3 regions of the Mesorhizobium sp. M1217 genome follow, and region 2 is predicted to be linked to each of the others. Evidence: predicted binding sites of a transcription regulator. Region 2 holds the regulator's gene; each other region holds the start of a gene.
The links. Region 2 encodes PhoB, which activates phosphate uptake and scavenging genes when phosphate is short. Its sites were predicted from a motif close to TGTCATNNANCTGTCAT; they were not measured.

Region 1 (10,264 bases), on a different contig from region 2:
ATCATCCGCGAAGTCTGGCCGCTGGAGCTTATCGCGCGCGATAGCGATTGAGCGCGGCGGTCACTGAGCAGGCTCAGATTGATCAAGCCGGCCGCGCTCGCGCTCCGGCGTTGCGACCAGCAAGGCCGCTGCGGCATTGGCGGCGGCAAGTGCCGCCTCGACAGGCTGCCCACGCGCAAGCCCCGCCGCGAAGGCGCCGACGAATTCGTCGCCGGCACCGTGGGTGCTGATGACCTTCACCGGCATCGCAGGCAAGGCGAACGCCTGGCCGTCGCGGTCGCGATAGGCGACCCCCTCCCCGCCGGCGGTGACGATGGCAGCCGGGTAGGAACCGACGAGCATGCCGGCGGCCTTCGCAGCACCCTCGAGCGTGTCGACGACCGGAACGCCGGCCAGGAATTCCGCCTCGATGGCGTTGACGATGACGATGTCGGTGAGCGCGATCAGCTCGGCCGAGAGTTTGCGGGCGGGTGCGGCGTTGACGAGGACGCGGCCGCCATACGCCTTCACCGCCCGCGCCGCGGCGATATTGGCGGCTTCCGGCACCTCGTTTTGCAGCAGCAGCACCGTCGTTTGCGCGATCAGCTCGGCCGCCTCCGCAATGTCCTTTTCGCCGAGAGTGAGATTGCTGCCCGAGACGATCACCGCGCCATAGTCGCCGCTGTCGTCGAAAATCGCTACGCTCATGCCCGAGCCGGCGCCGGAAGCCTCCCGCACGGAGCGCCGGTCAACGCCCCAGCGATCGAGATTGTCGAGAAGCGCGCGGCCGAAATCGTCATCGCCGACAGCTCCGATCATTGCCGCACGCACGCCGGCCCGCGCTGCCGATACCGCCTGGTTGCCGCCCTTGCCGCCGCATTTTGGATGCCAGGCATGGCCGGTCACCGTTTCGCCCTTGCGTGGGCGATCGGGGGCTTCGACCATGATGTCGTAATGCAGGCTGCCGAATACGGTGACCAGCGGCGGGGAAGCCGTCATGTGCCTCTGACTTTCACGAGCGGCTTGCCTTTCATGAGTTCTTGTCTTTCCGTTTCGACGTCACCGCGGACATGGTGCGGCCGAGATTGCGCTCCGCCGCCTGGTAGTCGCGTTGCGCGACCGCCACGAACAGCGCGTCGAGGATGTTGAGTTGGGCAATGCGCGCCGCCGCGTTCTCGCCCATCAGCGGCGAGCCTTGCGCGGTCGAGCAGAGCACGATGTCGGCGACGGCTGCCAATGGTGAGTTGTCGTAATTGGTGATGGCCAGCGTGCGCGCGCCGCTTTTGCGCGCAAGTTGGATGGCGTCGATGACGGCGCTCGTGTTGCCGGAATGCGAGAAGCCGACAGCAATGTCGTCGGCGCCGAGCAGCGAGGCCGACATCAGCATCATGTGCGAATCGTCGTAAACGGAGGTGCGGATGCCGATGCGCAGGAATTTGTGCGAGACATCGCGTGCGATCTGCGCCGAACCGCCGACGCCGTAGAAATCGCGGTTCCTGGCGCGGTAAAGCAGATCGGCGGCGCGGTCGAAATCGTCCATGTCGAGGATGGCGAGCGTCTCCTCCAGCGCCTGGATGGAGGTGCGGAACACCTTCTGCACGATTTCGGCCGAGCTGTCGTCCACCGACAGCTCCTGATGCATCTCGGCGGTCGGCAGGCGGCTGTATTCATAGACCGCCGTGCGAAAGTCACGATAGCCGGAAAAACCCAGCTTCTTCGCGATCTTGACCACCATCGCCTCCGAGACGCCGGCCTCCTCTGCGATCTGCTTGAGCGGGATAGTCTCGTCGAAGCCGCGCCTGCCGAAGACGGTTTCCACCACCTTCGCCTCGAGCGGCGTCAGATGCGGCATCATCATGCGGATGCGCGGTCCTACTGCTTTCAGATCCAGCCCGGTCAATGTCATCCACGTCCCCTCGTCACGCGATCGATAAGCATCGCGGCGAGGATTATAAGGCCAGTTGCCAGGAGCTGATAGAAGGACTGCACGTTCATCAGCGTCAGGCCATTGCGCATGCTGCCAAGGATGACGGCACCCAGGATTGTGCCGACGACGCTGCCCTTGCCGCCCATCAGCGAGGCACCGCCGATCGCCGCCGCTGCTATGGCGTCGAGCTCCCAGAGATTGCCGAGAATGGGTTCGGCCGCACCCAACCGGCCGATCAGGATCTGTGCGGCAAGCGCCGCCAGCAGGCCCGAGATCATATACGCGGCGATCTTGGTGCGGGCGATCGGCACGCCGGCTATATAGGCCGCTTCCTCATTGCCGCCGACGGCGAGCAGATATTCGCCGAACGGCGTCTTCTTGAGGATGATCCAGGCAATCAGCGCGACCACGGCCACGATAATGACCGCCAACGGCAATCCGAACAGCGAGCCATTGAAGATGGCACGGAAGCCGGCAGGCAGGCCGAGCACCGGATTGCCGCCGGTATAGATCAGCGCCAGCGCCCGGTAGGTGCTGAGCGTTCCCAGCGTGACGATGAAGGGCTGCAGCCCGACATAGGCGACCAGCACGCCGTTGAGCAGGCCGCAGGCAAGGCCGATGGCGAAGCCGGCGGCGATGGCCAGCGGAAACGGCACGCCGGCAACCAGCATCGAGGCCGAGATGACTGCCGAAAGAGCTGCCGTCGGCCCGACGGACAGATCGATGCCGCCCGAGATGATGACCAGCGTCATGCCCAACGCCAGGCAGGCATTGATGCTCGACTGCTGCAGGATGTTGATCAAATTGCGCTCGGCAAAGAAGCCGGGGACCAGCGCCCCGAAGACAGCGAGGATCACCACCAGGCCGATCAGCGTGCCAGCGTCGCGCACCGAAAACCGGTGCAGGAAATCTGCGCTTGGACGCGCTGCTGTGTGTTGGGTTATATCGGTCATCCGCTGGTCCTGTCCGTTATGCACCGGCCCGACGGCCTTGCGCCTTGCCGGCCTCAATCTCCGTTTGGGGTATGGCATGCGCGGCGATCGCCTGTTCGCTGAGACTTGCGCGGCCCAGTTCGGCGGCGACCGTGCCGTCGCGCATGACCAGCACCCGGTCGGCGAGCCGGATCACCTCGGGCAACTCGGACGAAACGACGATTGCCGAATGGCCTTCGGCGGCGAGCTCCTCGATCAGGTGGTAGATCTCCGCCTTGGCGCCGACATCGATGCCGCGCGTCGGCTCGTCGAACAGAAGGATCCGCGTTCCCGCCGCCAGCCAGCGGCCGATGATCGCCTTCTGCTGGTTGCCGCCGCTGAATAGGCGGATCGGCCGGTCGAGCAGGAACGGTCTGAGATTGACGCGTTTCATCTTCTCGGCTGCCACGCGCTTCAGCCGGCGGTGGTCGATGACGCCGCGCGGCGCGAACACGCCCATCGACGCCAGCGCCATGTTGCTGGAGATCGACCGCAACGGCACGATGCCTTCGCGCTTGCGCTCCTCCGGCACAAGGCCGATGCCGGCGGCGATGCCGCCGCGCGGACTGGAAAGTTTTATCGCCTTGCCGTCGATCTCCATTGTGCCTGATGACGCCCGGTCGGCGCCGGCCAGCAATCGCAGCAGCTCGGTGCGGCCCGAGCCGACCAGGCCGGCAATGCCCAGCACCTCGCCGCGATGCAGGTCGAACGAAACGTCATGGACCTTGGTCGCCGAGGCCAGGCCACGCACGCTCAGCCTGATCTCGCTGGAAGCATGCGAGCGGTGCTGTTCCTGCGCAAGTTCGCGGCCGACCATCATCGAAACGACGGCCTTTTCCGACACCTGCGCGAGATCAACGGTTTCGACCACGACACCGTCGCGCATGATGGTGGCGCGCTGGCAGATGCCGAACACCTCATCCAGCTTGTGCGAGACATAGACGACCGTGACACCGTCGCGCGCCAGGCCCGCAATCACTTCGGCCAGCCGTTCGAACTCGCTCGGCGTGAGGCTCGATGTCGGCTCGTCCATCGCCACGATCCTGGCGCGGTCGAGCAGCGCCCGGGCAATCTCGACGATTTGCCGCTGCGCCACCTTCAGCGAGCCAAGCGGGGCTGCCGGATCGATGGTCGGGTCGATGGCGGCCAGGGCTTCCGCAGCGCGGCGCTCCTGCTCGCGCCGTGCGACGAAGACGCCGCCGCGCGTCAGCGGATGGCCCAGGAACATGTTCTGGGCAACGCTGAGACGTGGCACCTGCTGTAATTCCTGATGGATCATCGCGACGCCCGCGGCCCGCGCCTGGACCGGGTTGTTCAGCGTCACCGGCCTGCCGTCGATGAAAACGCTTCCCGCTGTCGGCCGGTAGACGCCCGACAGGATGCGCAGCAGCGTCGACTTGCCGGCGCCGTTCTCGCCAAGCAGGCCATGGATTTCGCCGGCGCCGACCGAAAAGGACACGTCGCTCAGCGCCCGCACGGCCGGAAACAGCTTGGAAATGCCCTCGAATTGCAGCCGCGCTGACATTGCTTCGGTTCTCCAAGCAAGGGTGCCGACCCAAGGCCGGCACCCGCCGCCCTGCTCTATTGGCCTGCTGCCGCGTCCTCGAGCAGCGCTTTGCGCACGGCGTCGCCGCCGCCCGAGTAACGGTCGGCATTGTCCTTGGTGATCAGCGCCTGCGGGGTGGCAACAACACGCGGCAGCTTCTGCCCAGCCACCAGTCGCAGCGCCGATTCCAGCGCCACCTCGCCGGTCAGCACCGGGAAGCTGTCGACGGTACCGGTCAGCTCGCCGGCCCGGATCGAGGCATAAGCGTCGGAAATCCCGTCGGTGCCGAAGACGGCCACCTTGTCCTGCAGACCGGCCGCCTTGACCGCTTCGACGATGCCCAGCGCCATGCCGTCATTATTGGCATAGAAGCCGATCAGGTCGGGGTGCTGCTGCAGGATGTTGGTGGCCGCGTCGTAGGAGGTCTGGCGATCCCAGTTGCCCGGCACGCTGGCGACGACCTCGAACTTGCCGGTTTCAGTAATTGTGGTCTTGAAGCCGTCGGTGCGCTGGACGGCGGCGTAGACGCCAGCCTGGCCTTCGACGATGGCAACCTTGCCGCCATCCGGCCGGTTCTTGATGAACCATTTGGCGACACGCACACCATTGTCGCGCTGGACATTGCCGACATAGTACTCGGCCTGCGGGATGACCGCGTCATTGACGTTGACCACCGGCACGTTGGCGGCCCTGGCCTGTTCCATGATCGGCTGCAAATTGGAGTCGGTCTGCGGTGAAACGAGCAGCACGTTGTAGCCTTGCGTGACCAGGCCTTCGGCGATGGTGAGCTGGCCGAGCTGGTCGCCCTCGCTCTGCGCCGCCTGGTAGACGACGGGCACGCCGATGCGGTCGCCGAACGACTTGTAGCCCTCACCCAGCGAGCGCCAGTATTCGTTGGTCAGCGTCTTGGAGACCGCACCCGCCTTGGTGCCCTCGGGCAGCTTGGGGAAAGCCCCGAACTTGGCCTCGAGCTGCGACCAGTCGATGCGATCCTTCTCGGTGTCGGAATTGAGCGGCGCGAGATCCGCGGAAAACACCGAGCCGATGGACAGCGTCATCAGGGCAGCGGTAGCGGTGACGAGCAGAAATTTCATGGTCTTTCCTCCCTTGTTGAAAAACGGTGATGGCGCCGGCCTCAGCTGTCCGGCCCGAGCATGGCTTCCTGGATGATGGCCTGCGACGCGACCGCGTCCTGACGATCGACGGCGGCTGACAGGCGGTTGTCCTTTTCCAGCCGCTCGACGACGCGCAGCATGCGCTTGACGGTGGCGATGTTGACTTCGCATTCGTGGACGGGATCGAGCCCGGTCATGTCGGGGAACGTGTCGAAGTAGATGGCCCCGGCATAGCCGTCGCGGCGGATCTGCCTGAGCAGCTCGATCGTCTGCAGCGTGTGCACGGCACCGACCATCAGGCCGTCGTCGCGCTTGGCGTAGCCGTCGTTGAGGTGCACGCCGAGCAGCTTGCTGTGCCGTGCTATGAGGGCGGCAGCGAAAGCCGGCTGCTCGTCGGCATAGAGCACGTGAGCGAAATCGAGCGTCACGCCGAGATTGGGCAGGCCGATCTCGCGGATCGCCAGCAATGTCGTCGCCGCATCGGGCATCAGGCTGTAGGAGCGCGGCTCGTTGGGTTTGTATTCAAGGCTAATCTGGCAGCCCGGATCATGCGCCGCTACTTCACGAATGCCATCGATTTCGTGCTGCCAGAGTGTTGCGTAGTCAGCCTGGAAGGCGTAGTCGAAGCCATCCTGCCCGAGCCACAATGTCATCAGGCTGGCGCCGGCCTCGCGCGCGGCGTCGATGCCGGCCTTGGTCAGGTCGATGGCCTCGCGGCGAACGGAAGGATCCGGATTGGTGAAGGCGCCGAGCTTGAAGGCCGGATTAGAGTAGTAGCGCATGGCGAAGCCATTGATGGAAAGCCCGAGATCGCTGAGTTTGCGCGCCATTTCCGCAGGTTTTTCATCGACATGATCGGGGAAGTTGAGGTCGAGATCGGTCAATTCCGCAACCTTCGCCGCACGCGCCGCCATTTGCAGCATGGACGGTTTACCAACAAGATCAGGCCACTCGGCCTGTGGCCGCGAGGCAAAGGAATTGAGGCGGGTGGCGAAACGACAGACTGTCATCGGTGACCTTTCATTGTCATAACTTCACCCAAGAATGGTTATTTGTAAAGTTGTTAATTGCTCTTTCGATAGCAACGATTCGCCATGCACAGGCCAGTTGCGACCACACGAGGCCAGGCAAGCGCAGCACTGTCACGCAAGTATCATGTTCGCGTCCTAGATCGCTTCTCCGAAGGCTTTCGCGGCATTCTCGATGCGACGCGGCGCTTTTCAGATCCCGGCAGCTTTGTCTCAAAGAGGATATCCATGAAAAACCTGCACCGAACCGCGCCCCTCGCTGTCGCGCTCGCGATGTTCACCGCCTTGAGTCCGGCCTTGGCAGAAAACGCCGCGACCGTCGGCGGCGCCAACTTCGTCAACAAGGGCCTGGTCGGCGTCGGCCGCATCCCGGCCAGCCAGAAAGACAGGTTCGGCGAGACATTTGGCTCCGGCTCGGGCATGGCGATTGACGCTGCCGGCTGGACGCATGGCGCCGATGGCTACAAGGGCTCGCTATGGCTGCTGCCGGACCGCGGCTACAATGTCGTCGGCACCACCGATTACCGTCCGCGCCTCAACACGATCGCCCTCGAGTTCGCCCCGATCGCGCCGGGTGCAGTGCCAGCCGCCGGCCAGGAACAGTCGGGCCTCAAGGCAACGCTAGCCGACACCATGCTTTTGACCGACGACAAGGGCATCGATGCAACCGGCCTAGATCCGCTCAACGGCGTGCGCGCAGCGACCGACGACATGCCGATCCTGCCCGAAGCCAACGGCAAGCTCGCGCTCGATAACGAGGCGATCGTGCGGCTGCCCGACGGCACCATGTTCATCTCGGACGAATATGGTCCGAACATCTACCACTTCTCCGCCGATGGGCGTCTGATGTCGGCAACGCAGCCACCGGCGGCGCTTGTCCCGATGCGTCATGGAACGCCGAACTTCGCGTCCAACAATCCGGGACCTGGCGCGGCAGACCCAGATCCGAAGGATCCCGAAACCGGCCGCCAGAACAACCAGGGCCTCGAAGGCATGGCACTGACGCCCGACGGCAAGTTCCTGATCGCGGTGCTGCAATCGGCCCCCAGGCAGGATGGCGGCGATTCCGCTTCGACGCGCCAGAACACGCGCGCGCTGGTCTACGATGCCTCGGATCCGGCCCAACTCAAGCTTGCGCATGAATATGTTGTGCCGCTGCCGGTGTTCACCGATGCCAAGGGCAAGACCAAGATTGCCGCGCAGAGCGAAATCGTGGCTCTGTCGGACAAGACCTTCCTGATGCTGGCGCGCGACAGCGGCAACGGCCAGGGGGTGAAGGGCGACACCTCGCTCTATCGCGAGATCAGCGTCGTCGATGTGTCGGCGGCAACCGACATCGCCGGCACCGAGTTCGACAAGGACAAGCCGGTTGCGCCCAAAGGTGAGCTCGATCCCTCGGTGACGCCGGCCAAGCTGACGCCGTTCATCGACATCAACGACAAGACCGAGCTCGGCCGCTTCGGGCTGCACAATGGCGCGCCCAATGACCGCAACAACCTTTCGGAGAAGTGGGAGGCGATGTCGGTGGTGAGCGTCCTCGATCCAACACGGCCCGACGACTATTTCCTGTTCGTCGCCAACGACAATGACTTTCTCACCCAGGACGGCTTCCAGGTCGGCGCGGCCTACAAGGCCGAAGATGGCGCCGATGTCGACACGATGTTCCTGGTCTATCAGGTCACGCTTCCAGGCCTCGCCGGGAAGTAGCGACACCCCCAGGCAGGCGGACGCGCCGAACGCGTCCGCCTGCCTAGCACGATCGAACGGTCGGGCCCTTCAGTTGCGGCTCGCCGGCACAAGGATTGTGTTCTAGTGGGTTTGCAAAACCTAAGACTGACGATCCGTCGAAGGCACTTACCTCAACATCTCCGCGTCCTTTGGCACGCCCGCATCGATCGGCTCGGCCGTCCTGTCCGACACGGCGGCGATCTTCCCGGCGGCCGACAGGTTCGGGCGCACGAAGACCGGCGCGACGCCGTCGACGCGGCTGTAGAGGTCGATAATGTCCTGATTCATGAAGCGCACACAGCCGGAGGAAGCGTTCTTCCCGATGGAATCCCACTCCGGCGTGCCGTGCAGCCGGTACATCGTGTCCTTGCCGTCGCGGAAGAGATATAGCGCGCGTGCGCCCAGCGGGCTGTGCGGGCCGGGCGGCATGCCGTCCTTGTATTTCGCCAGTTCCGGCCGGCGCTGGATCATCTCTGGCGGCGGCGTCCAGACCGGCCACTTCTTCCTCGCCTGAACCACAGCGCTGCCGGTCCATCCGAAACCGGCCTTGCCGAGGCTGACGCCATAGCGAATTGCCTTGCCGCCGTCGCGCACCAGATAGAGGAAGTGCTCGGAGGTATCGACGACGATCGTGCCGGGTTTTTCTCCGGTCGGATCGGACACGATTTGGCGCACGAATTTCGGATCGACCTTGGCTACCGGGATTGCCGGCAGTTGATAGCCCTCGTCGACGCGCGCCGCATACATACTTGCGGCATCGCCGAAAGCCGGATCGCTTGGCGCCGCGGTCACTGGCGGCGCCGCTACGTCCGTCGTGGTGCACGCCGAAAGAGCCACGGAGGCCGCGCCCAAAGCGGATGCACCAAGAAACGCACGCCGGTTCAGGCGCTCAAAAAACAGCGGAATATCGGACATGAACCCCCGGCTTGCCCATGAGATCCAGGAAAGATGCGGCCCCACGCGTGCAGGATCAATATACGATTCCGGAAGCTTTGAGAACATGATTGGATCAAGGCACGCCAGGCGGAATTCGCAACGCTGCGTCGACCTGTCTCGTTAAATCGGCAATCATTGCGGACCGGACTCAAGATAAGCCTTCGCCGAGTTGCCTGCCATGGACGACAAGATGCCCGCACGCCGGCGGACCAGCGACCTCACCAGTGGACCTATCCCGCGTACATTGCTGCTGTTCGCCCTGCCGGTGCTCGGCTCCAATGTTCTGCAGTCGCTCAACGGCTCAATCAATGCCGTCTGGGTCGGTCGTTTCCTCGGCGAAGCGGCGCTGACCGCCACGTCCAATGCCAACCTCGTGCTGTTTCTCATCCTCGGCACCGTCTTCGGCATCGGCATGGCGGCGACCATCCTGGTCGCGCAATCGGTCGGCGCCCGCGATCTGCCCGAAGCCCGCCGCATCGTCGGCACCAGCGCCACCTTCTTCTTCCTTGTCTCGGTGGTGTTCGCGGTCTGCGGCTGGATCTGGGTCGATACAATCCTCAATGCGCTCGGCACGCCGGCCGATGCGTTGCCGCTGGCGCGCTCCTATCTGCGTATCATTTTTCTCGCCGTACCGATGATGAACCTGCTGTCCTTCGTCATGACGGTGCTGCGCGGCGCCGGCGATTCGCGCACGCCTTTCCTATTCATGGCGCTGGCCGTCGTGCTCGACGTCATTTTGAACCCGTTGCTTATTCTCGGCATCGGCCCGTTCCCCGAACTCGGCATCGCCGGCTCGGCCACCTCGACGCTGATCGGCCAGACGGTAAGCGTGCTTGCCATCCTGATCGTGCTTTATGCGCGCAAGCACCCGCTGCGGCTGGCCGGCGCCAATCTTGCTCTGCTGCGGCCGGACCCGGCGCTGCTGCGCATTGTCGTCTTCAAGGGCGTGCCGATGGGCCTGCAGATGATCGTCGTCTCGTCCGCGGCGCTGACTGTGACGGGCATGGTCAATGCCTACGGCTCGCAGGTCGCGG
Region 2 (10,264 bases):
ATTGAGCCGGACGAAGACGAGGAACCCGGTAAAGGTCTGCGCGGCACCCGTATCCTTGCCGAACTGCACGAGCCCGCTGGCGTGCTGCTGGTCGTCGGTCATCGCCTTTTCGATCGCCTCGCGCCGCGCCGGCCCGGTGAACATGTCGTAGCCGATGCTGGATTTGTTGGACGGATCCAGCGGTTCGAACAGCACGATGGGCGTACGCCACGGTAAGTTCGTGTCGGGATAGATCGGATGGCTTGCGCCGTGATCGTGCAGGATGTCGCGCTCGACCGCCGCCTCGTTGCCAGTTTTCGCCAGGCGAAGGAAACCGATGCCGCGCAGGCCGGCGAAATTATTCTCGATGTCGAGCGCGTTGAAGAAGGCCTTGAACTCGCCCTGCGAGATACCGCCATTGCGTGCGTCGAACAGCGCCCGGGTCGAACGCAGCAGCGACAGGTCCAGGTCGATGCGGCTTTCGATCCGGTTAAGCGCGTCGTCTGCCGTCGCCTCGAATTTAATGCGGGCCGCCTCCTGGGTGGCAAAATAGGCAAAACCCGCCATCGTCAGGCTGATCAGCGCGACGGCGATAAAAGCGACGGTCGGAAAAAGCTTCTTCAATTGCTGATACGTCCCGATGGACGGTTCGGCATCTTTATGGGCAAGTCCTGACGCCAACACAATGGCGAGGCCAATGCATGGTGACGGCTGGCACATTTTGGCGGCTTGTGATTAGCCGGCTAATTCTCGTTCATGCGGCGATCTTCAGCGCGCCCGGCCCCGGAATGGCGCCGGGTGGGCACTTGCCGAGGATGATCATGCCGAGCACCTCGTCCTGGGTGACGTCGGTTGTGCGCGTCGTTCCGACAACCCGACCGTTCTTCATGACGCAGACACGGTCGGCAAGCTCGAACACGTCGTGAATATCATGGCTGATCAGGAAGATGCCGATGCCGTCGGACTTGAGCTGCCTGACCAGTTCGCCGACCTGCGCCGTCTCTTGCGGCCCGAGTGCCGCCGTCGGCTCGTCCATGATCAGGATGCGAGCATTGAACAGGATGGCGCGGGCGATCGCCACCGACTGCCGCTGGCCGCCCGAAAGCTTTACCACCGGCTCCTTGAAGCGTTGGAAACGCGGATTGAGCCTGCCCATCACCTTGCGCGCCTCGGCCTCCATGGCGACGTCGTCGAGCGTACCCCAGCCGGTCATCAGCTCGCGGCCGAGAAACAGGTTGGCGGCCGCATCGACATTGTCGGCCAGCGCCAGCGTCTGGTAGATCGTCTCGATGCCGTACTTCTTGGCGTCGCGGGGATTGGAGATCGAAGCTTCCTCGCCGTTGACGAAAATCTGGCCCGCATCGCGCTTGTAGGCGCCGGACAGGATTTTTATCAACGTCGATTTGCCGGCACCGTTGTGACCGAGCAAAGCCATCACCTCGCCCGGGAAAAGGTCGACAGAGGCATCGTCGACGGCGCGAATGCCGCCGAAAGCGATGGAGATGTTGCGCATGTCGATCAGCGGCGTGGGAGCGGTTTTGTCTGCCATGCTCGTCCTTCCTCCCTATAGATCCTGCTTGAGCATCAAGTTGTACGAAAACCGGTTTCCACCTTGCGGGATCATGCTCAGACCCGTTTGCGATAGACGGTATCGAGCCACACCGCGACCACCAGCACGGCTCCGACAACGATGCTCTGCAGCGGCGAATCGATGCCGAGCAGCACCATACCGGACTGCAGCGACTGCATCAAAAGCGCGCCGAGCATGGCGCCGAGCACTGTGCCGGAGCCGCCGGCGAGCGACGTGCCGCCGATCACCGCCGCCGCGATGACCAGGAGCTCGTCCAGCGTGCCCAGCGCATTGGTCGACGAGTTCTGCCTGGCTGACGAGATCGCTGCGGCGATCGTCGCCAGCACGCCCATGATCATGAACACCTTCATGGTCACCCAGCGCGTGTTGATACCGGCAAGGTTGGCTGCTTCCGGATTGCCGCCGATGGCGAAGACATAGCGGCCGAAACGGGTACGCTTGGCGATGAAGGTCATGATCAGCCCTACGGCTACAGCCATCAGCACGGGTATGGCGATGCCATGGGCGATGAACAGCCCGCCTTCGGGAACGGTTATATTGTTGGCCGCCGCATATCTGTTCACGATGCCGACCGGCCAAGGATAGGAATTGGCAAGCCATATGGCGCCCATGATGACAAGGCAAGTGACGGCCCCGAGGAACGTCTCGGCCCAGATCGGGCGTAACGGGAAGCGGAACCGCTTGCGCTGCACCCGCCCGTTGAGCAGCATGAACACAACCGCCAGGCACGCGACAATTCCGACGATCCAGCTCCATCGCGCACCGATCGAACCCGTCGGTCCGCCGCCCATCAGCTGGAAAGTGGCATCCAGCGGCGCAATCGTCTGCCCACTGGCGACCCACCATGCGGCACCCCGCCAGACCAGAAGGCCGCCCAGCGTCACGATGAAGGCCGGCACCTCGAGATAAGCGATGATGTATCCCTGGAACGCTCCGATCAGAAGGCCAAGCGCGAGGCCGATGGCCAGCGCCAGGATCCAGATCCAGGGGTTGCCTAATTGCAGACCGACCATTCGCACCAGGAAATGCACCTGCGCAAAACCCATGACCACGCCGATCAGGCCTTCGGCGGAGCCGACCGACAGGTCGATATTGCGCATGACGATAACCAGCACCATTCCGGCGGCCATTATGGCCACGGCCGAAGTCTGCACCGACAGGTTCCAGAGATTGCGTGGCGTCAGGAAGGTCCGGCTGTCGAAGTCGAACGGATTGACGCCGAGCCGTACGCTAGAAATGACATGCAGGCCGACCCAGATGACCAGCAGCGCGCCGACCATGCCGAGCATGCGCGTGTCGAGTTCGGTTGCCTTGAGAAATCGGGCAACAATGCCGAGTTCGGATTCCCGTGCCCGGTCTGTCGTGCTGTCGACCGGCGTGTTGGACGTCGTGTCGGTCATGATGTTTCTCCCGCCGGGTTGCCGTCTGCCGCGGATGCCGGAAGCAGCCTAGAAGTTATCCGCCGGAAGCGGAAAAACAACTCTTGTTGGAAAAACGCCGCGGCGAGCGGCCGCGGCGTTCGGACTTTTCGGAAACGTCGGCTCAGTTGCAGACTGCAACAGTGCCAGCCGTCACCCCGGCGCAGACCTCTTCTTTCTTGATCCAGCCGGCGTCGATGACGACGTTGAGGTTGTCCTTGGTGATGGCGACCGGGGTCAGGAACAGCGACTTGACGGTATTGCCGCCGGGCGTGGTGAAATCCTTCACGCCGGCAATGTCGGTCATCTGCTTGCCGTCGGCCAGTTGCGAGGCGATCTCGGCGGCATTCTTGCCGAGCTCGCGCGCATCCTTCCACACCGACACGGTCTGTGTGCCGAGCGCGATGCGGTTCAGCGCGGCGTGGTCGCCGTCCTGGCCCGAAACCGGAACCGATCCGGCCAGCCCTTGCGCCGTCAGCGCGGCGACGACGCCGCCGGCAGTGCCGTCATTAGCGGCGACCACGGCATCGACCTTGTTGTCGTTGGCGGTCAGGAACTGTTCCATGTTCTTCTGAGCGTTGGCCGGCAGCCAGCCGTCCGTATAGGCCTCGCCGACATTCTTGATCTTGCCGCCGTCAATGGCCTCCTTCAGCACCTCCATCGAACCGGCAAACAGGAAATCGGCATTCGGATCGGAACCCGAACCCTTGATGAAGACGTAGTTGCCTTCCGGCTTCACCTTGAAGACTTCGCGGGCCTGCATGCGGCCGACTTCCTTGTTGTCGAAGGTCAGATAGAACACGTCCTTGTTCTCGATCAGCCGGTCATAGCCGACGACCGGGATGCCTTCGTCCAGTGCCTTCTGCACGGCCGGCCCGATGGCCGAGGCGTCCTGCGCCAGGATGATCAGTGCGCTGGCGCCCTGCGAGATCAGGCTCTCGACGTCGGTGAGCTGCTTGCCGGGGTTGGACTGTGCGTCGGCGGAAATATACTTGTCGCCTGCGGCCTCAATGGCCGCCTTCATTGCGGCCTCGTCGGTCTTCCAGCGCTCTTCCTGGAAGTTCGACCAGGAAACGCCGATGACCTTGTCTTTAGCCTGCGCCACCGACGCCAGCGCCAGCGTCATGGCGACACCCGCCAGAATGGCGGTCGTGAATTTCTTCATCATATCCTCCCTGCGCCGCGTACGGCGTGACCAATTGGCTCAAAGACCAGCTTAGAAGCTCTAATTTTTTCGAGCCTCGAAAAAATACTGGCCCGATCTCCGGCTGCTGTCAACATCGATTCTGATGGATTTTGATGACTCTGCGAGTTTTTTCGAGCGTCGGAATAAACGATGACAGCGCCACCTGCATCTGACACTATTTGCCTGCGTCCGACACTATTTGTCGGACATTACCGACGGCTTCCGGTTCATGAGCGGCCGCGGCAACCGGGAGGAAAGCAAAACAATGTCGGTCGGAATCCGCCATGACGATTTGCGCCGGCGCAACCGGGCGATGGTGATCTCGGCGGTGCGCCGGGCCGGCCAGCCATCGCGTACTGAGATCGCAGCTACTACCGGCCTCAGTCATTCGACCATATCGGCGATCTCTTCCGACCTGATACGGGAAGGCATCCTCGCCGAGAGCAAGGCAAGTGAGCCCGTTTCGTTGAAACGCGGTCGTCCGCAGGTCGGCCTCGCCCTCAACCCGGAAGCGGCGGCGGTGCTGACCGTGGTGTTGTCGCTGAATTTCCTGTCGGCCGCCATTATCGACTATACGGGACAGGTGGTCGCCGAGGAACAGCGCCGGCTGGACACGCTGACCATGCCGCGCGACGAGCTGATCCGTGAATGCATGGCCATCGTCCGGCGCCGGCTGCAGGATCCAGACCTTGACGTCCGCAGTGTCGCCCGCATCGCCCTGGCGATTCAGGGCATTACCGACTCCCCTGCACGCGCCATGCTGTGGTCGCCGATCACGCCGCAGACCGACATCGCCTTTGCCGACATGCTGGAGGACGAATTCGGCATCCCGGCAACGGTGGAGAACGACTGCAACATGATGGCGGTGGCTTTGCGCTGGCGCAATCCGGATCGCTATCGCGACGACTTCATCGCCATCCTGCTTTCGCATGGCATCGGCATGGGGCTGGTGCTGAAGGGCGAACTGTTCACCGGGACGCATTCCTCGGGTGGCGAATTTGGCCACATGATCCATCGTCCGGGCGGCGCGCTCTGCCGTTGCGGGCGGCGCGGCTGCATCGAGGCCTATGCCGGCAACTACGCCATCTGGCGCAACGCCAGGCAGATGAGCGAAGAAAGCGAACCGATCGCCGACGTCAGCGACGCCGACATGCGAGCACTGGCGGCCCGGGCGCGCGAGAAAGATGGGCCGGAACGCGAGGCCTACCGCAAGGCCGGCGAAGCGCTGGGTTTCGGTCTCGGCTCGCTGTTCGCGCTGATCGATCCGGCACCGGTCGCGATGGTCGGCGCCAGTGCCGCCGCCTTCGATCTGATCGAGCCGGCCTTGCGGAAGGCAATCGCCCAGACCGCCGGCGGCCAGCATTCGGGCTCGATCTCCTTCGATACAGAGCCGAACGAATTGCCGCTGATCCGCGAAGGCTGCGCGATGCGGGCGCTAAGCTTCGTCGACCAGGAGATTTTCGCGCCGGGCGCGCAAATGAGGCCCAGCGTCAGAAAGAACGTAGCCTGACCAGGCGGGTCAATCTTCCCTGATCGCATAGCCGGCACCGCGGATGGTGCGGATGACATCCGGCATCCGGCCGTTGTTGACGGCTTTGCGCAGCCGCCCGACATGCACGTCGACGGTGCGTTCGTCGATGTAGATTGTCTCGCCCCAGACATTATCGAGTAACTGGCTGCGCGAGAAGACACGGCCCGGATGCCGCATCATGAACTCGAGCAGCCGGAATTCGGTCGGCCCGAGCCTGATTTCGCTCTTCTTGCGATAGACCCTGTGCGATTCGCGATCGAGCACGATGTCGCCGACCTTCAGCACGCTGGACAGCACTTCCGGCTTGGCGCGCCGCAGCAGCGCCTTGACCCTGGCCATGAATTCCGGTGTCGAAAACGGTTTGACCAGATAGTCGTCGGCGCCGGTCGAAAGCCCGCGCACCCGGTCGCTCTCCTCGCCGCGCGCGGTCAGCATGATGATCGGCAGCCGCTCGGTTTCGGGGCGCACCCGCAACCGACGACAGAGCTCGATGCCGGAAACCGCTGGTATCATCCAGTCGAGCACCAAAAGGTCGGGCACATTCTCCTGCAAACGGATCTCGGCTTCGTCGCCGCGTGTCACCACCTCGACCTGGTAGCCTTCGGATTCGAGATTGTAGCGGAGCAGCACACCCAATGGCTCCTCGTCCTCCACCACCATTATGCGTGGTGCGATCATCGGCTGGGCACCCCCATCATGTCACCGGTGCGGACATTGTCGTTTCGTCCTGCTTCGGACGATTGACCGGCAATTGCTCGCCGGTCAGCACATAATACGCATTTTCGGCGATGTTGGTGACATGGTCGCCGATCCGCTCCAGATTCTTGGCGCAGAACAGCAGGTGCGTGCAAGCGGTGATGTTGCGCGGATCTTCCATCATGTAGGTCAACAGCTCGCGGAACACGGACGTGTATTTGACGTCGATGCGCTCGTCGGCGGCACGCAGCTTGGCCAACGCGGCCGCATCGCCTGCAGCATATTCCTCGATGACACCCTGCACCTGGATGAGAACCAGCTGCGCCATCGCGTCGATGGAATGCGACAGGTCCCGCGGCGTGGCGCTGAGGCCGACCGCACTCACGCGCTTGGCGATATTCTTGGCAAGGTCGCCGATGCGTTCGAGGTCGCCCGCCATGCGGATCGCTCCGACCACATGGCGAAGATCGTGGGCCATCGGCTGGCGTTTGGCGATCAGGGTGATGGCGCGGTCGTCCAGTTCGCGTTGACGCGCATCCATGATGGCGTCGTCGGAAACGACGCGTTGCGCCAGCACGTTGTCGGAATTCAACAGGGCCTTGGTCGCCCCGCCGACCATCGAACCGGCGAGGTCGGCCATGTCGCGGATCAGCTTGCTGATCTGCTCGAGATCCTCGTCGAAAGAAGCGACTGTGTGTTCGCCCATGGTCCTGTCCTCATATGCATGATCGGAACGGCTCAGCCGAAGCGGCCAGTGATGTAGTCCTGCGTGCGCTTCTCGCGGGGCGACGTGAAGATCTTCTCGGTCCGGTCGAACTCGACCAGTTCACCCAGATACATGAAGGCGGTCTGGCGCGACACGCGCGCCGCCTGCTGCATGTTGTGGGTGACGATGACGATCGTATAGTCGGCTTGCAATTCGTCGATCAGTTCCTCGATCTTGGCAGTCGACAGCGGGTCGAGGGCCGAAGCCGGTTCGTCGAGCAGAATGACTTCCGGCTTCACGGCCACGGTGCGGGCAATACAAAGCCGCTGCTGCTGGCCGCCTGACAGGCTCAAGCCGCTGGCGTTGAGCTTGTCCTTGACCTCGCCCCACAGCGCGGCCCGCTTCAACGCTTGTTCGACGCGGCCGTCCATTTCGGACTTGCCCAGATTCTCATAAAGCCTGACGCCGAAGGCGATGTTCTCGTAGATCGACATCGGGAACGGCGTCGGCTTCTGGAACACCATGCCGATCTTGGTCCTCAGGAGATTGAGGTCCTGCGAGCGGTCGAGAATGTTCTTGCCGTCGAGCAGCACCTGGCCCTCGGCTGTCTGCTTCGGGTAGAGTTCGTAGATGCGGTTGAACACACGCAGCAGCGTCGATTTCCCGCAGCCCGAAGGGCCGATGAAGGCAGTGACGCTGCGCTCGGGCAGCGACAAGGTGATGTCCTTCAACGCCTTGCTCTGGCCGTAGTAGAAGTTGAGGTTCTTGACCTCGATCTTCGTCTTCTCGGCGACCGTTTCGGTCATCGTCATGTCCGGGGACAACATCTGTGTCATCTGTCCTCTCTGCGTCCGGTAAGGCTGCGGGCGAGGATGCTCAAGCCCAGAACCGTCAGGGTGATTATGAGTGCGCCGGTCCACGCCAGTTGCTGCCATTCCTCATAAGGGCTGAGAGCGAACTGGAAGATGGTCACCGGCAGGCTGGCCATCGGCGCGTTGATATTGCTGCTCCAGAACTGGTTGTTGAGCGCGGTGAAGAGCAGCGGCGCCGTCTCGCCGGAAATGCGTGCTATCGCCAGCAATATGCCGGTGACGATGCCGGACAATGCGGCGCGGTAGGCGACCGAGCGGATCACCACCCAGCGCGGCGCGCCGATCGCGGCGCCGGCTTCACGCAACGCGTTCGGCACCAGGTTGAGCATGTCTTCAGTGGTGCGCACGACCACCGGAATGACCAGGATGGCAAGCGCAACGGCGCCGGCTATGGCCGAGAAATGTCCCATTGGCCGCACCATCAGTTCATAGACGAACAAGCCGATGATGATCGACGGCGCCGACAACAGGATGTCGTTGATGAAGCGCACGACGGTGGTGATGCGCGAGAAACGCCCATATTCGGCCATGTAGGTTCCCGCCAGCACGCCGATCGGCGTGCCGACGACAACGGCGATGATCGTCATCAGCAGGCTGCCCGCGATTGCATTGAGCAGGCCGCCGGCCTCGCCTGGCGGTGGCGTCATCTCGGTGAAGACCGCGAACGAAAGCCCGGCTGTGCCCTTATAGACCAGTGCACCGAGAATGAGCGCCAGCCAGGCAAGCCCGATGCCGGCGGCGACGACGCAAAGCGCCATCATCACCGAATTTCTGGCTTTGCGGCGGCTGTGGAGCGATGAGGATGTCGACATCGGTCAGACTCCCGTACGGGCGTCGATCCGCATCAGCATATAGCGGGCGGCGGCAAGGATCAGGAAAGTGATGACGAACAGGATCAGGCCGAGCGAAACCAGAGAGGAGGTGTAGAGATCGCCGTCGGCCTCGGTGAACTCATTGGCGATGGTCGCCGAGATCGTCGTGCCCGGCGCGAACAGAGAGGCGCTGATGCGGTGGGCGTTGCCAATGACGAAGGTCACCGCCATGGTTTCGCCGAGCGCGCGGCCGAGGCCAAGCATGACGCCGCCCATGATACCGATGCGGGTATAGGGAATGACCACGCGCCGGGTCACTTCCCAGGTCGTGCAACCGATGCCGTAGGCCGATTCCTTCAGCACCGCCGGCACCGTATCGAAGACGTCCTTGGTGATCGAGGTGATGAAGGGCAGCACCATGATGGCGAGGATCAGCGCCGAGGTCAGAAGGCCGATGCCGTAAGGAGGGCCGGCGAAAAGGCTGGATAGTCCCGGCACGCCGTGGAAGATGTTGATGATGAAGGGCTGTATCGTCGTCTGCAGGAACGGCGCGAACACGAACAGGCCCCAGATGCCGTAGATGATCGAGGGAATGCCGGCCAACAGCTCGACCGCTATGCCGATCGGGCGCCTGAGCGGGCGCGGGCAGAGTTCGGTGAGAAACACGGCAATGCCGATGCCGATCGGAACCGCGATCAGGATGGCGATGGCCGCCGTGACCAGCGTGCCGTAGATCGGCGCCAGCGCGCCAAATTTTTCCGTTACCGGATTCCAGCTTTCAGTCGTCAGGAAAGAGAACCCGAAGGACGACAGGGCCTGCCATGAGCCGGCAAACAGCGAGATTGCGACACCACCGAGGATGACCAGCACAAGAATTGCGGAAGCGCGGGTGAGTCCGCGGAATATGGCGTCTGTGAGCGCGAAGCGCCGCACCGTAGCTTCCCTGGCCCGGGCTGCAGATGATAGCATGGCATCGGAAGCGATGGTCATTGGGTCCTCGCGATTGAAGGCAACAGGGAGGGCGCCGTCGACGCCCTCCCTGGAGGAGATTACATAGCCGAGTAGAGCGGCTTGCCGTCGCTGCCGACGACTTCCTTGGCCCACATGGCCTTGACGCTCTCGACCACCTTGTCGGGCATCGGAACGTAGTCCAGCTCGCCGGCCATCTCGTCGCCCTTGTCGTATGCCCAGGCGAAGAATTTGAGCGCTTCGCCGGTGGTCGCCGCGTCGTCCGGCTTCTTGTACAGGAGGATCCACGTCGCCGCCGTCATTGGCCAGGACTCGGCGCCCGGCTCGTTGGCGAGGATGACGCCATAGCCCGGCTGCGAGCTCCAGTCGGCATTGGCCGCTGCCGCCGAGAATGCCGCCGCGGTGGGTTCGACCTTCTTGCCGTCCTTGTTGATCATATCGGTGTGGGTGAGCTTGTTCTGCTTGGCATAGGCGTATTCGACATAGCCGATCGCGCCGCCGGTC
Region 3 (10,264 bases), on a different contig from region 2:
GCCGAATGCGGGAACCCACATCCCTAGTGGTCATGGGGCTTGGCAGTCATGTGGCTTGGCATCGGGATCATTCCAGATTCTGGACCTGTTCGCGAAACTGGTCGACGACCGCCTTCAGTTCCAGTCCGATGGCGGTGACCGCGGCAGCATTCGACTTGGAACACAGCGTATTCGATTCGCGGTTGAATTCCTGCGCCAGGAAATCGAGCTTGCGGCCGACGGCGCCACCGCCGGCGAGCAGCGCCCGGCCCGACGCCACGTGCGTCTTCAGCCGGTCGATCTCCTCGCGTATGTCGGCCTTGGTGGCCAGGAACGCCGCTTCCATATGCAGCCGGCTGGCATCCAGATTGGCTGATGCGTCCATCAGCAGCCGGATCTGCTCTGCAAGCCTTTCGCGGATCGTGGCCGGCTCGCGTGATGGATCGGCCTCGGCCCGCAGTGTCAGCGCCTCGATGGCATCGATATGGCCGGACAGCAGGGAACGAAGCGCCGCACCTTCGCCTTGGCGCGCCTGCTGCAGCCCGTCCAGTGCTGCTTCCAGCGCCGACAATATCGCGGTATCGAGCGCACTGCGCGCCTCTTCGGTTTCGATGGCTTCGGGAATGTCGAGCACGCCGCGCAGCGCAAGCAGTCCGTCGGCCGCCGCAGGCGCTACTCCGAACTGCTCCTGCAGCCGCTTGGCCAACCCCGCCAGATCCTTCAGGAAAGCCTCGTTGACCACGGGTTGCGCTTGCGCGCCGGCGGCGCGGCCAATGGTCAGCGTCATCTGGAAATTACCGCGCCCAAAACGCTTTTGCACCGTCTGCCTGACTGCCGGCTCCAGCCGGTCGAAACCTTGCGGCAGCCGCAGCCTGACCTCGACGCTCTTGCCGTTGACGGACTTGGCTTCCCAGGCAATCGAAGTGCCTTCGTGTTCGGCGACACTGCGCGCAAAACCGGTCATACTCTGCAAGTTCATGTTGCCGTGCGTCCCCTTGCCGAATGCCCCTCAAGCCGGAACGATTGCTCCGGACAGGATCATGTGAATTTCAATGCCATAGCAGCCCTTGCACATCCACCCGGACATGCACAGGGCCGACCTGATGGCGTCTGGCCCTACTGGGCGGCGGTAGCCCCCGCATCGTCAACGATGGCTCCCGCCGGCGTGTCGGCTCCGGTATTGGTTGCCCCGGCCTTGGCGGCGTCCTGCGCCTGCTTTTTCAGCAGTGCCCGGTAGCGAGCGACATTCTCGTTATGCTCATCGAGCGTCGCGGCAAAGACGTGGCCGCCGCTGCCGTCGGCGACGAAGTAAAGATCGCTGGTCTTCGACGGATTGGCGACTGCCTCCAGCGCCGCACGGCCGGGATTGGCGATCGGCGTCGGCGGCAAGCCGTTGATCAGATAGGTGTTGTAGGGCGTCGGCTTCTGGATGTCCGACTGATAGATCGGGCGGTCGATGGGTTTGCCCTTGCCGCCGAACAGGCCGTAGATGATGGTCGGGTCCGACTGCAGCCGCATACCCTTGGCCAGCCGGTTGAGGAAAACGGCCGCTACCCGCGAGCGTTCATCGCCCTTACCTGTCTCCTTCTCGACGATCGAGGCCAGGGTGACAAAATCCTCAATGTTGGCGATCGGCAGATCCGGCGCTCGGCGCTGCCAGACTTCGTCGACCAGTCTTTTCTGGTCGGCCAGAAGCTTGTCGACCATCTGCTGGCGTGTTGCGCCGCGGGTGAAGCGCAGCGTGTCGGTGGCGAGGCTGCCCTCGGGTGGAGTGGTCGACGGCATATCGCCGGCCAGTGCGTCCTGCTCAGCGATCCGTTGCAGTGCCTGCTCGACCGTCAGCCCCTCGGGGATGGTCAGCGAATACATCACCGACTTGCCGCTCTTCAGCAGTTCCATGATATCGTGCATCGAAGCCTGCGGCTTGATCTCGTATTCGCCAGCCTTCAGGGCGGAATCATTGCCGAAGGCGCGTACGCCAAGGCGGAAGATGCGGGCGTCGCTGATCAGCCCTCGCCGCTCAAGCTGGTCGGCGATCTCCTGGACGCCGCTATTCGGCTTGACCAGGAAAGTGTCGCCATTGGCCGACGGGCCCGGCTCGTTGAATTCCTGCTTGCCGAAATACAGCGCAACGCCTGCCGCCAGAACCATCAGCATCACCGAAGAGATGACGAAGTTCATGAACACGACGAACTGGCTGCGCGAGGCACGCGAGCGCTTCGGCGGCGGCGTGCCGGCCTCGGGCCGCAACGCCTCGCTGGCCGTCTTCGGCACGATCGGGCCGGGGGTTGCTGCCCGTTGCTCGAATTCCCCGTTATCGGCCGGATTTGTGTTCATAGCGCCCTACCAATTGATCTTGCGACGAATCCCCTCGGGCAGAGTAGGGGCGAATATGGCAAAATTGACGGCAGACGCAAACCGGCGGAGCGGTCAGCCATTGTAGCGCTGGAAGACGAGCGAGGCGTTGGTGCCACCGAAGCCGAAGGAGTTGGACAGCGCCACGTCGATCTGCCGGGCTCGCGGCTTGTGCGGCACAAGGTCAATCGCCGTTTCGCGCTCCGGATTGTCGAGATTGATGGTCGGCGGCGCGATGTTGTCGCGAATGGCGAGGATCGAAAAGATCGCCTCGGCAGCACCAGCCGCGCCCAGCAGGTGGCCAATCGACGATTTCGTCGACGACATCGATATCTTCGAGGCGGCGTTGCCGACCAGCCGCTCGACGGCGCCGAGTTCGATCGTATCGGCCATGGTCGAGGTGCCGTGGGCGTTGATGTAGTCGACATCGGCGGGCGTCAGCTTCGCCCGGTTCAGCGCCGCCGTCATGCAACGGAAAGCGCCGTCGCCGTCCTCGGCTGGCGCGGTGATGTGATAGGCGTCACCGGTCAGGCCGTAGCCGGTGACCTCGGCATAGATCTTGGCGCCGCGGGCCTTGGCGTGTTCGAGTTCCTCGAGCACGACAACACCGGCGCCCTCGCCCATGACGAAACCGTCGCGATCGCGATCATAGGGGCGCGAGGCCGTTTGCGGCGCGTCGTTGCGGTCGGTGGAGAGCGCGCGGCAAGCCGCGAACCCAGCGATCGAAAGCCTCGTCACCGGCGCTTCGGCGCCGCCTGCGACCATAACGTCGGCATCGCCCCATATGATCAGCCGGGCGGCATCGCCGATGGCGTGCGCACCGGTCGAGCAAGCGGTGACGACGGCATGGTTGGGGCCTTTCAGCCCATGCCGGATCGAGACCTGGCCGGACACGAGGTTGATGATTTGGCCGGGGATGAAGAACGGGCTGATGCGGCGCGGACCGCGTTCCTTGAGGATCATCGCATTCTCGGCGATGCCTTCGATGCCGCCGATGCCGGAACCGATCAGCACGCCGGTGGCGCACTGTTCCTCATGCGTCTTCGGCTGCCAGCCGGAATCCTTGAGCGCCTCGTCGGCGGCCGCGATCCCGTACAGGATGAAGTCGCCGATCTTGCGCAGTTCCTTCGGCTCGAGAACGGCTTCAGGATTGAAAGTGGCATTGGAGCCGTCACCGCGCGGAATGACGTGGGCGACCTTGCAGGCAAGGTCTTCCACCTCGAATTCGGTGATGCGCTTGGCTGCACTGCGGCCGGTCAGAAGCTCATTCCAGCTGTGCTCGAAGCCCATGCCGAACGGCGAAAGCAGCCCAAGGCCCGTGACGACGACACGCCTCATCGCAGGTCCTCCCCGGTGATGACTGCAAATAGCGTCAGGCCGAGGCCTTGTCGATGTATTTCACCGCATCGCCAACAGTCAGGATGGTCTCGGCCGCATCGTCGGGGATTTCGACGCCGAACTCTTCTTCGAACGCCATGACAAGTTCGACCGTGTCGAGGCTGTCCGCGCCCAGATCATCGATGAAGCTCGCCTGCTCCGTCACCTTGTCGGCATCGACGCCAAGGTGCTCGATGACAATCTTCTTGACGCGCTCTGCGGTGTCACTCATTTGGGCATCCTCGTCTTTTGGTTGTCTGTCTTCGTTAGCGGGCAGAATGCCGCTAATCAAGCTGAAAGATGGTCCTGCCGGAAACGCAGCGGAACAGGACCGGTTTTTGCCCGAACCGCCGGGTTGCGGGCGGCATTACACGAAAAATCCCGTGCATCCAAGACGGAATGAAGCGTTTTCCCAAGTGTTAGATCATTGCCATGCCGCCATTGACATGAACGGTCTGGCCGGTGACGTAGGCCGCCTCATTGGAAGCGAGGTAGGCGACGGCAGAGGCGACTTCGGCGCCCGTGCCCATGCGCCGCGTCGGGATCGCCGCCATGATCGCCTCTTTCTGCTTGTCGTTGAGCTTGTCGGTCATCGCCGATTCGATGAAGCCCGGGGCGACGCAGTTGACGGTTATATTGCGGGTGGCGATCTCCTGCGCCAGCGATTTGGAAAAGCCGATCATTCCGGCTTTGGAGGCGCAATAATTGGCCTGGCCGGGATTGCCGGTGACGCCGACCACTGAAGTGATGTTGATGATGCGGCCATGGCGGCGCCGCATCATCGGATGGGTAAGCTCGCGGGTCAGCCGGAACACGGCGGTCAAGTTGACCTCGATCACGCTATCCCAGTCGGCATCAGCCATGCGTACGAACAACCCGTCCTTCGTGATGCCGGCATTGTTGACGAGGATGTCGACGCCTTCGAGATCGGCCTCCGCCTTCTGGCCAAGCGCCTTGACCTCGTCGCGATTGGAAAGATTGGCCGGAAACAGCTTGACCCGGTCGCCCAGTTCGGCGGCCAGCGCCTCCAGTTTCTCGATACGCGTGCCGTGCAGGCCGACGATGGCGCCCTGGCCATGCAGCACGCGGGCGATCGCCTCGCCGATGCCCCCCGATGCGCCGGTGACGAGCGCCTTGCGGCCGGTCAATTCGAACATTTTTGTCTCCTGATCTGAGCGAACACCCTTCGCACGGAGCGGGGTCAAATCGCCAGTTGATTATGCAAGCGCCGCCAGCGCCGCCTCGACATCCGCCGCGGATCCGATTGCACTGGTGGCAATATCGCGGTTAATGCGCCGCGCCAGCCCCGACAGAACCTTGCCGGCGCCTACTTCATATAGCGTCGCAACGCCATTCGCGCCGAACCACTCCACCGTTTCGCGCCAGCGCACGCGCCCGATCACCTGTTCGACGAGGCGGCGGGCGATCTCGTCGGGATCGCTCGTCGGGGTCACCGTAACATTGGAGACCAGCGGCACGGCCGGTGCACTCTTCGTCACGGCGGCCAGTGCCTCCCGCATGATCTCGGCCGCCGGCTTCATCAATGCCGAATGGAAGGGCGCCGAAACCTGCAGCATGAGCGCCCGCTTGGCGCCCTTCTCCGTGCATAGCTTCGCCGCCAGTTCGACCGCCGACCTGGCGCCGGAGATTACCAGCTGGCCGCCGCCATTATCATTGGCGATCTGGCAAACCAAGGCTTGCGCGGGATCTTTGGCCGCGCCTTGGGCAGCCTCTGCGCAGGCGGCTTCGACGTCGGCTTGTTCCAGCCCGATGATCGCCGCCATGGCGCCCTCGCCGGCCGGTACCGCCGCCTGCATGGCGTTACCCCGGATGCGCAACAGTCGGGCGGCGTCGGCGACCGAAACGAAACCGGCGGCCGCAAGTGCCGAATATTCGCCAAGCGAGTGGCCGGCGACATAGGTGACCTTGCCTTTCAGGGAGAAGCCGCGCGCCTCCAACGCCCGGATTGCGGCAAGCGACACCGCCATCAGCGCCGGCTGGGCATTGGCGGTCAGCGTCAGCGTCTCTTCCGGGCCTTCCCAGATAAGCTTCGATAGATTTTCGCCGAGCGCATCATCGACTTCCTCGAAGATCCGCCGCGATTCAACAAAGGTATCGGCAAGGTCCTTGCCCATGCCGACAGCCTGGCTGCCCTGCCCCGGAAAGGTGAATGCGATGGCCATCGGCGGCTCCCAGCTGCTGGTTCTCGTTGCCTGTGACGCAAGGCGTGCGGCCAAGTCAAGTCCAACCTTGACCGCGCAACGTCGGCCGAGTGCCTGTTTCGGCAGGCTTTTTGGCGATCACTCATGATGAAAACCGCTCACGATTTGTTTGCTGGCTCTTCTTATTTCCGCCACAGGCGCTAGCTTTGCGTGACAGTTCGATGACAGTCGAGTGACGCTTTTGTTGCGGGCCGGGGAACTATCGCAGTGGCAAAGACCAAGAAGAGCGCAGCCGAGGCCGCGCCACAGTTTCTCGAAGGCGATCCGGCCACCGGCTATCTGCCAGGGCGCAAATGGCCTGTCATCCGCTATGGCTTCATCAGCCTGTTGGCCGCGGCCATCCTGGTGTTCGCTATCGAATTGATCGTGCGCGGCAACTTTGCCGGCACCATCGACTTCTTTCTGCAGCCCTTCAAACCCGGCTGGACCACAATCATCATTTTTGCGTTGATCCTCATAGGGCTCGACGCCGTGCTCGGCCGCAGCCATCAGAGCCTGATGATCCTCGCGCCGCTGACGTTGTCGCTGGCGTTCGTCGGCCACCAGAAGTCGCTCTATCTCGGCGATCCGCTCTATCCGACCGATTTCCTCTATTCCCGGCAGATCGTGGCGCTGATGCCGCTCCTGGTACGCGATCGCCCGGGAACCGCCATTGCCCTGGCGATCGGCATCGTCGGCGGGCTGTCGCTTCTCGTCTATGGCTGGCGGCTATGGCGCCGCCGCGTTCCGGCGCTCAGCCACAAGGGCCGCCTTGCCCGGCTGACGCTGACAGTGCCGCTGATCGCCTTCTTCGTCTCCATCATGGACTATGCCACTTTCTCATGGACGCGCGACCGGCTGCAGATCATCCCGATCATGTGGGACCAGAAGGAAAACTATGCCTCGAACGGTTTTGCGCTCGCATTCGCGCTGAACGTCCCGATGGCCCATGTCTCGGCGCCGCCCGGCTATTCCGGCAAGGCGATCGAAGCGATCGGCAAACCGCAGGTGACGGTCTCGGTACCCGCCGAGAAGCCCGACATCATCGTCGTCATGAGCGAATCCTTCTGGGATCCGACCAAGCTGCCCGGCGTCACCATCACGCCCGACCCTATCCCCAATGTGCGGGCACTGCGCACGGGCTACATGTTCTCGCCCGAATTCGGCGGCATGACGGCCAACATCGAGTTCGAGGCCCTGACCGGCTTTTCCAACGCCTTCCTGCCGGCGGGCAGTATTCCTTACCAGCAATATGTGCGGACACCGACCCCGTCACTGGCGACCTTCCTGAAAAGTCAGGGCTATCGGGCACGCGCCATCCACCCCGGCACCAACTGGTTCTGGAACCGGGGAGCCGTCTATGCCGATTTCGGCTTCAACGACTTCAAGTCCGAGGAGACGTTGCCGCCCATGCAAAAACGCGGACCGCTCGCGTCGGACGCGGCGATGACCGACGAGATCATCCACGAGGCCGATACCAGCGCCGAGCCGGTGTTCTTTTTCGCCGTCAGCCTGCAGAACCACGGGCCGTATGAGCCGTATCGCTATAACAATCCGACCCATAAGGTGCAGGCGCCGATCAGCCAATGGGCGCGTGAATCGCTGTTGAGCTACGCCGAAGGCTCTTCCGACGCGGACCGCGGCCTCGAGCGGCTGATCGAATGGGCGAAGAAACGCCAGCGGCCGACGGTCATCGCCTTCTTCGGCGACCATCTGCCGCCGCTTGGGCCGGTCTACGTCGAGACCGGTTTCATGAAGGACAATGTCGCGCCGCGCAAGGAGGCGGCCGACCAGATGCTGCTGCATCACCAGACGCCGCTGATCGTCTGGTCGAACCGCAGCGGCCCGGCCGAGGATCTCGGCGCCGTCAGCCCAGCCTTCCTGCCCTACCATATCCTGAAGACTGCCGGCATCAGTCATCCCTATTATACCGGCTTCCTCGGCCAGTTGCGGGAGCACTACCGCGTCATCGACCGCAATTTGCTGTTGGCACCGGCGGGCGACGCCACCCCCGATTGGTCGCGTCAGAAAGAGATCGACCCGGCAATCCGCGACTTCCGTCTGCTGCAGTACGACATGATGTTCGGCAAGCGCCATGCGGCGCCCGACTTCTTCCCCGAAACCACAGGCAAAGTGGCTGCGCACACGAGTTGAGCAGCGGCGGCGGAACGGCCGTTGGGCGACTGACGTCGTTCAGTTCGTCAAGTGCAGTTGCGAAATCGAGCTTCCGATTTTCAGGAAGACGCTTTCGAGCTGACTGACGTCGTTGGTCGGGTAATAATCCGACGGCGACGACGCGCAGGCCTCGTAGAGCTTGCGGTTGGCTGCGGTGTCGGCCTGCAGCAGTACTGTGAAGATCTGCACGTCCTGTTTCTTCAACGTGTTGCAGACATTGGTTGTCCAGTCGTCGACATTGCGCGCGGCCGCGGTCTGGTCGCTGGATCCGAACCGACCCGAAGCCAGGAACCCGTAAGAACCATAGTCCGACTTCTGTGGCGTATCCTTCGCGCCATAGACAACATTTTCGCCGTCGGTGAGCAGCAGCACCGTTTTGGTCGTGCCTGACGCCCTGAACGGCGCGCCGTCACTGTAGGGCGGTTCCGGCGAGAGTACCCGCATCCCCCATGACAACCCTTCCGAAACATTGGTCCCCGAGCCGTTCCATTCGATCATCTCACTGACGGCCTTACGCAATTTGTCGAAATCGTCGGTCAGCGGCACTATCGGCGTCGGACAGGCCCGGTTTGGGCCGATGGTCAGGGGGCCTTTCTTGTCGTTGATCAGCTTCATCGTCGAAACACTGTACTTCGCGATGTCGCCGGTGAGGCCGGGAAGCAGGGTGATAACCGTATCGTCGAGATAGGAATTATTGTAGCCGGTCGCCGAATTGCCATAGGAGCTGTTCGGATTTTTGGCGTTACCTGGATCGTCCGGCGCGAAATAAGGTACGAACAGGGTGTCCGGTTTGTTTTGGTCGGGCGGTCGGAAACATTGTTGGTTCCGGGCCGCGCCTCGACGCAGCCTCTCCATTCGACGCCCAATTGCTTGAACAGGTCCATATGGGTGATGCGCTTGCCGCCGACCAAGGGGAAATTGGCGCCATTGTTCGGCGATTTGCCGGCCATGTCGATCCAGGACGGATCGTAGTCCTCGCCCTTGACGTTGACCGCGGTGACGAACGGCACCACTGCGACACGTACGCTGCGTGTCGGCGACTTCGCGGCTTCGAGCATATCGATCAAGCCCGTCGCCGCCGTCCGCAATGCGCCGATGCGATCGTTGCTGGCCATCGACCCGGTATTGTCGAGCACCAGTACGACTTCGAGCTGATTGGTCGATTCGACGGCGCCAGCATCGACCGTGATGCGCTTGTCGTTGCCGAACAGGAAAGCGAAGTTCAAGTTGACGTCCGCCGCGGCGACAGCCTTTGTCTGGATGTAATTGAGGCCCCTTTCGACGGTAAGCGTCGCTTCGGCGTTCCTCAACTCGCTGTGGCCGGCGACATTGGTCTGGAAATAGCGGTCGAACATGTCCTTGCGCGTGGCCTCGATGTCGCCGAGATGCGAAGATGCAAGGTTCGCGGCATCGAGCGCGTTCTGCAAGCTGACCTTGGCCCTCATCAAGGTGGACACGTCCACGGCAAAGGCGACGGCCGTCAGAACCGCAGGCAACCCGAACGCCAGCATCAGGGCAAAGTTGCCGCTCTTCGAACGGCAGAACTTGTCGAACAGCATTTTACCCCCAAACCGCCTTGCTGGCGGCCGCGCGCGAACTGTTTCGTTTTGCATTCGCATGATGAACGGCGGGTTGCCACCACGCCCGCCGGCACGGGGAACTTCGCATGATGGTTAAGGTCAGGTTTCAGGAAATCCGTAAAACCTTGCCATCGAGGTCCGTTGTGCTCTGGAAGGTAGGGCGCTAGTCGAGCCGTTTGGCCTGTCGTTTGGCCTTGCTTTGCGGTCAAATTCCTGTATAGACGCCCGCAATCTGCCGGTCCTTGCTGGGGGCTGAACGGAGGGCCGGAGGTTTTCGAAACCTTCGCGTGGAGCCAGAAGCGCTTCCGCCTCCCGTGTCTCCGCTCTCGACCGTCTCGTCATGCTCCTTTCTTCCCCGTCTTCACAAGGATTGCGGGTCAGAGAAGTTGCAGAGGCTTTTGCCGCCGGGAACCGGGAGAGAAACGAAGAAAGGCACGAACACTATGGCTCTATACGAACATGTGTTTCTTGCCCGGCAGGACCTCTCGCAGCAGCAGGTCGATGCACTTGTCGAACAGTACAAGGGCGTCCTCACCGCGAATGGCGGGTCCGTCGGCCGGGTCGAGAACTGGGGACTGAAGTCCCTCACCTACCGGG

Region 1: the regulator PhoB is predicted to act here: its motif matches at 6,679-6,695, upstream of NKH37_RS11915 (esterase-like activity of phytase family protein).
Region 3: the regulator PhoB is predicted to act here: its motif matches at 6,084-6,100, upstream of NKH37_RS09425 (LTA synthase family protein).

What each region holds. Positions count from the first base shown of each region.
Region 1 is NZ_JAMYMA010000006.1:66,443-76,706, forward strand. It holds gene NKH37_RS11880 (LacI family DNA-binding transcriptional regulator) at 1-51, shown strand, start outside; gene NKH37_RS11885 (ribokinase) at 61-978, opposite strand; gene NKH37_RS11890 (MurR/RpiR family transcriptional regulator) at 1,010-1,885, opposite strand; gene NKH37_RS11895 (ABC transporter permease) at 1,882-2,859, opposite strand; gene NKH37_RS11900 (sugar ABC transporter ATP-binding protein) at 2,876-4,402, opposite strand; gene NKH37_RS11905 (sugar ABC transporter substrate-binding protein) at 4,459-5,517, opposite strand; gene NKH37_RS11910 (TIM barrel protein) at 5,559-6,548, opposite strand; gene NKH37_RS11915 (esterase-like activity of phytase family protein) at 6,795-8,273, shown strand; gene NKH37_RS11920 (L,D-transpeptidase) at 8,421-9,209, opposite strand; gene NKH37_RS11925 (MATE family efflux transporter) at 9,409-10,264, shown strand, end outside.
Region 2 is NZ_JAMYMA010000002.1:69,549-79,812, forward strand. It holds partial or broken gene NKH37_RS02980 (CHASE domain-containing protein) at 1-603, opposite strand, end outside; gene NKH37_RS02985 (ATP-binding cassette domain-containing protein) at 734-1,528, opposite strand; gene NKH37_RS02990 (sugar ABC transporter permease) at 1,606-2,970, opposite strand; gene xylF (D-xylose ABC transporter substrate-binding protein) at 3,113-4,153, opposite strand; gene NKH37_RS03000 (ROK family protein) at 4,440-5,684, shown strand; gene phoB (phosphate regulon transcriptional regulator PhoB) at 5,694-6,383, opposite strand; gene phoU (phosphate signaling complex protein PhoU) at 6,400-7,107, opposite strand; gene pstB (phosphate ABC transporter ATP-binding protein PstB) at 7,140-7,943, opposite strand; gene pstA (phosphate ABC transporter permease PstA) at 7,940-8,791, opposite strand; gene pstC (phosphate ABC transporter permease subunit PstC) at 8,795-9,781, opposite strand; gene pstS (phosphate ABC transporter substrate-binding protein PstS) at 9,841-10,264, opposite strand, start outside.
Region 3 is NZ_JAMYMA010000004.1:397,925-408,188, reverse strand. It holds gene gmk (guanylate kinase) at 1-34, opposite strand, end outside; gene NKH37_RS09455 (YicC/YloC family endoribonuclease) at 68-958, opposite strand; gene mltG (endolytic transglycosylase MltG) at 1,096-2,316, opposite strand; gene fabF (beta-ketoacyl-ACP synthase II) at 2,410-3,672, opposite strand; gene NKH37_RS09440 (acyl carrier protein) at 3,707-3,943, opposite strand; gene fabG (3-oxoacyl-[acyl-carrier-protein] reductase) at 4,131-4,868, opposite strand; gene fabD (ACP S-malonyltransferase) at 4,929-5,894, opposite strand; gene NKH37_RS09425 (LTA synthase family protein) at 6,141-8,066, shown strand; gene NKH37_RS09420 (vWA domain-containing protein) at 8,106-8,702, opposite strand; gene NKH37_RS09415 (pilus assembly protein TadG-related protein) at 8,699-9,646, opposite strand; gene rpsF (30S ribosomal protein S6) at 10,111-10,264, shown strand, end outside.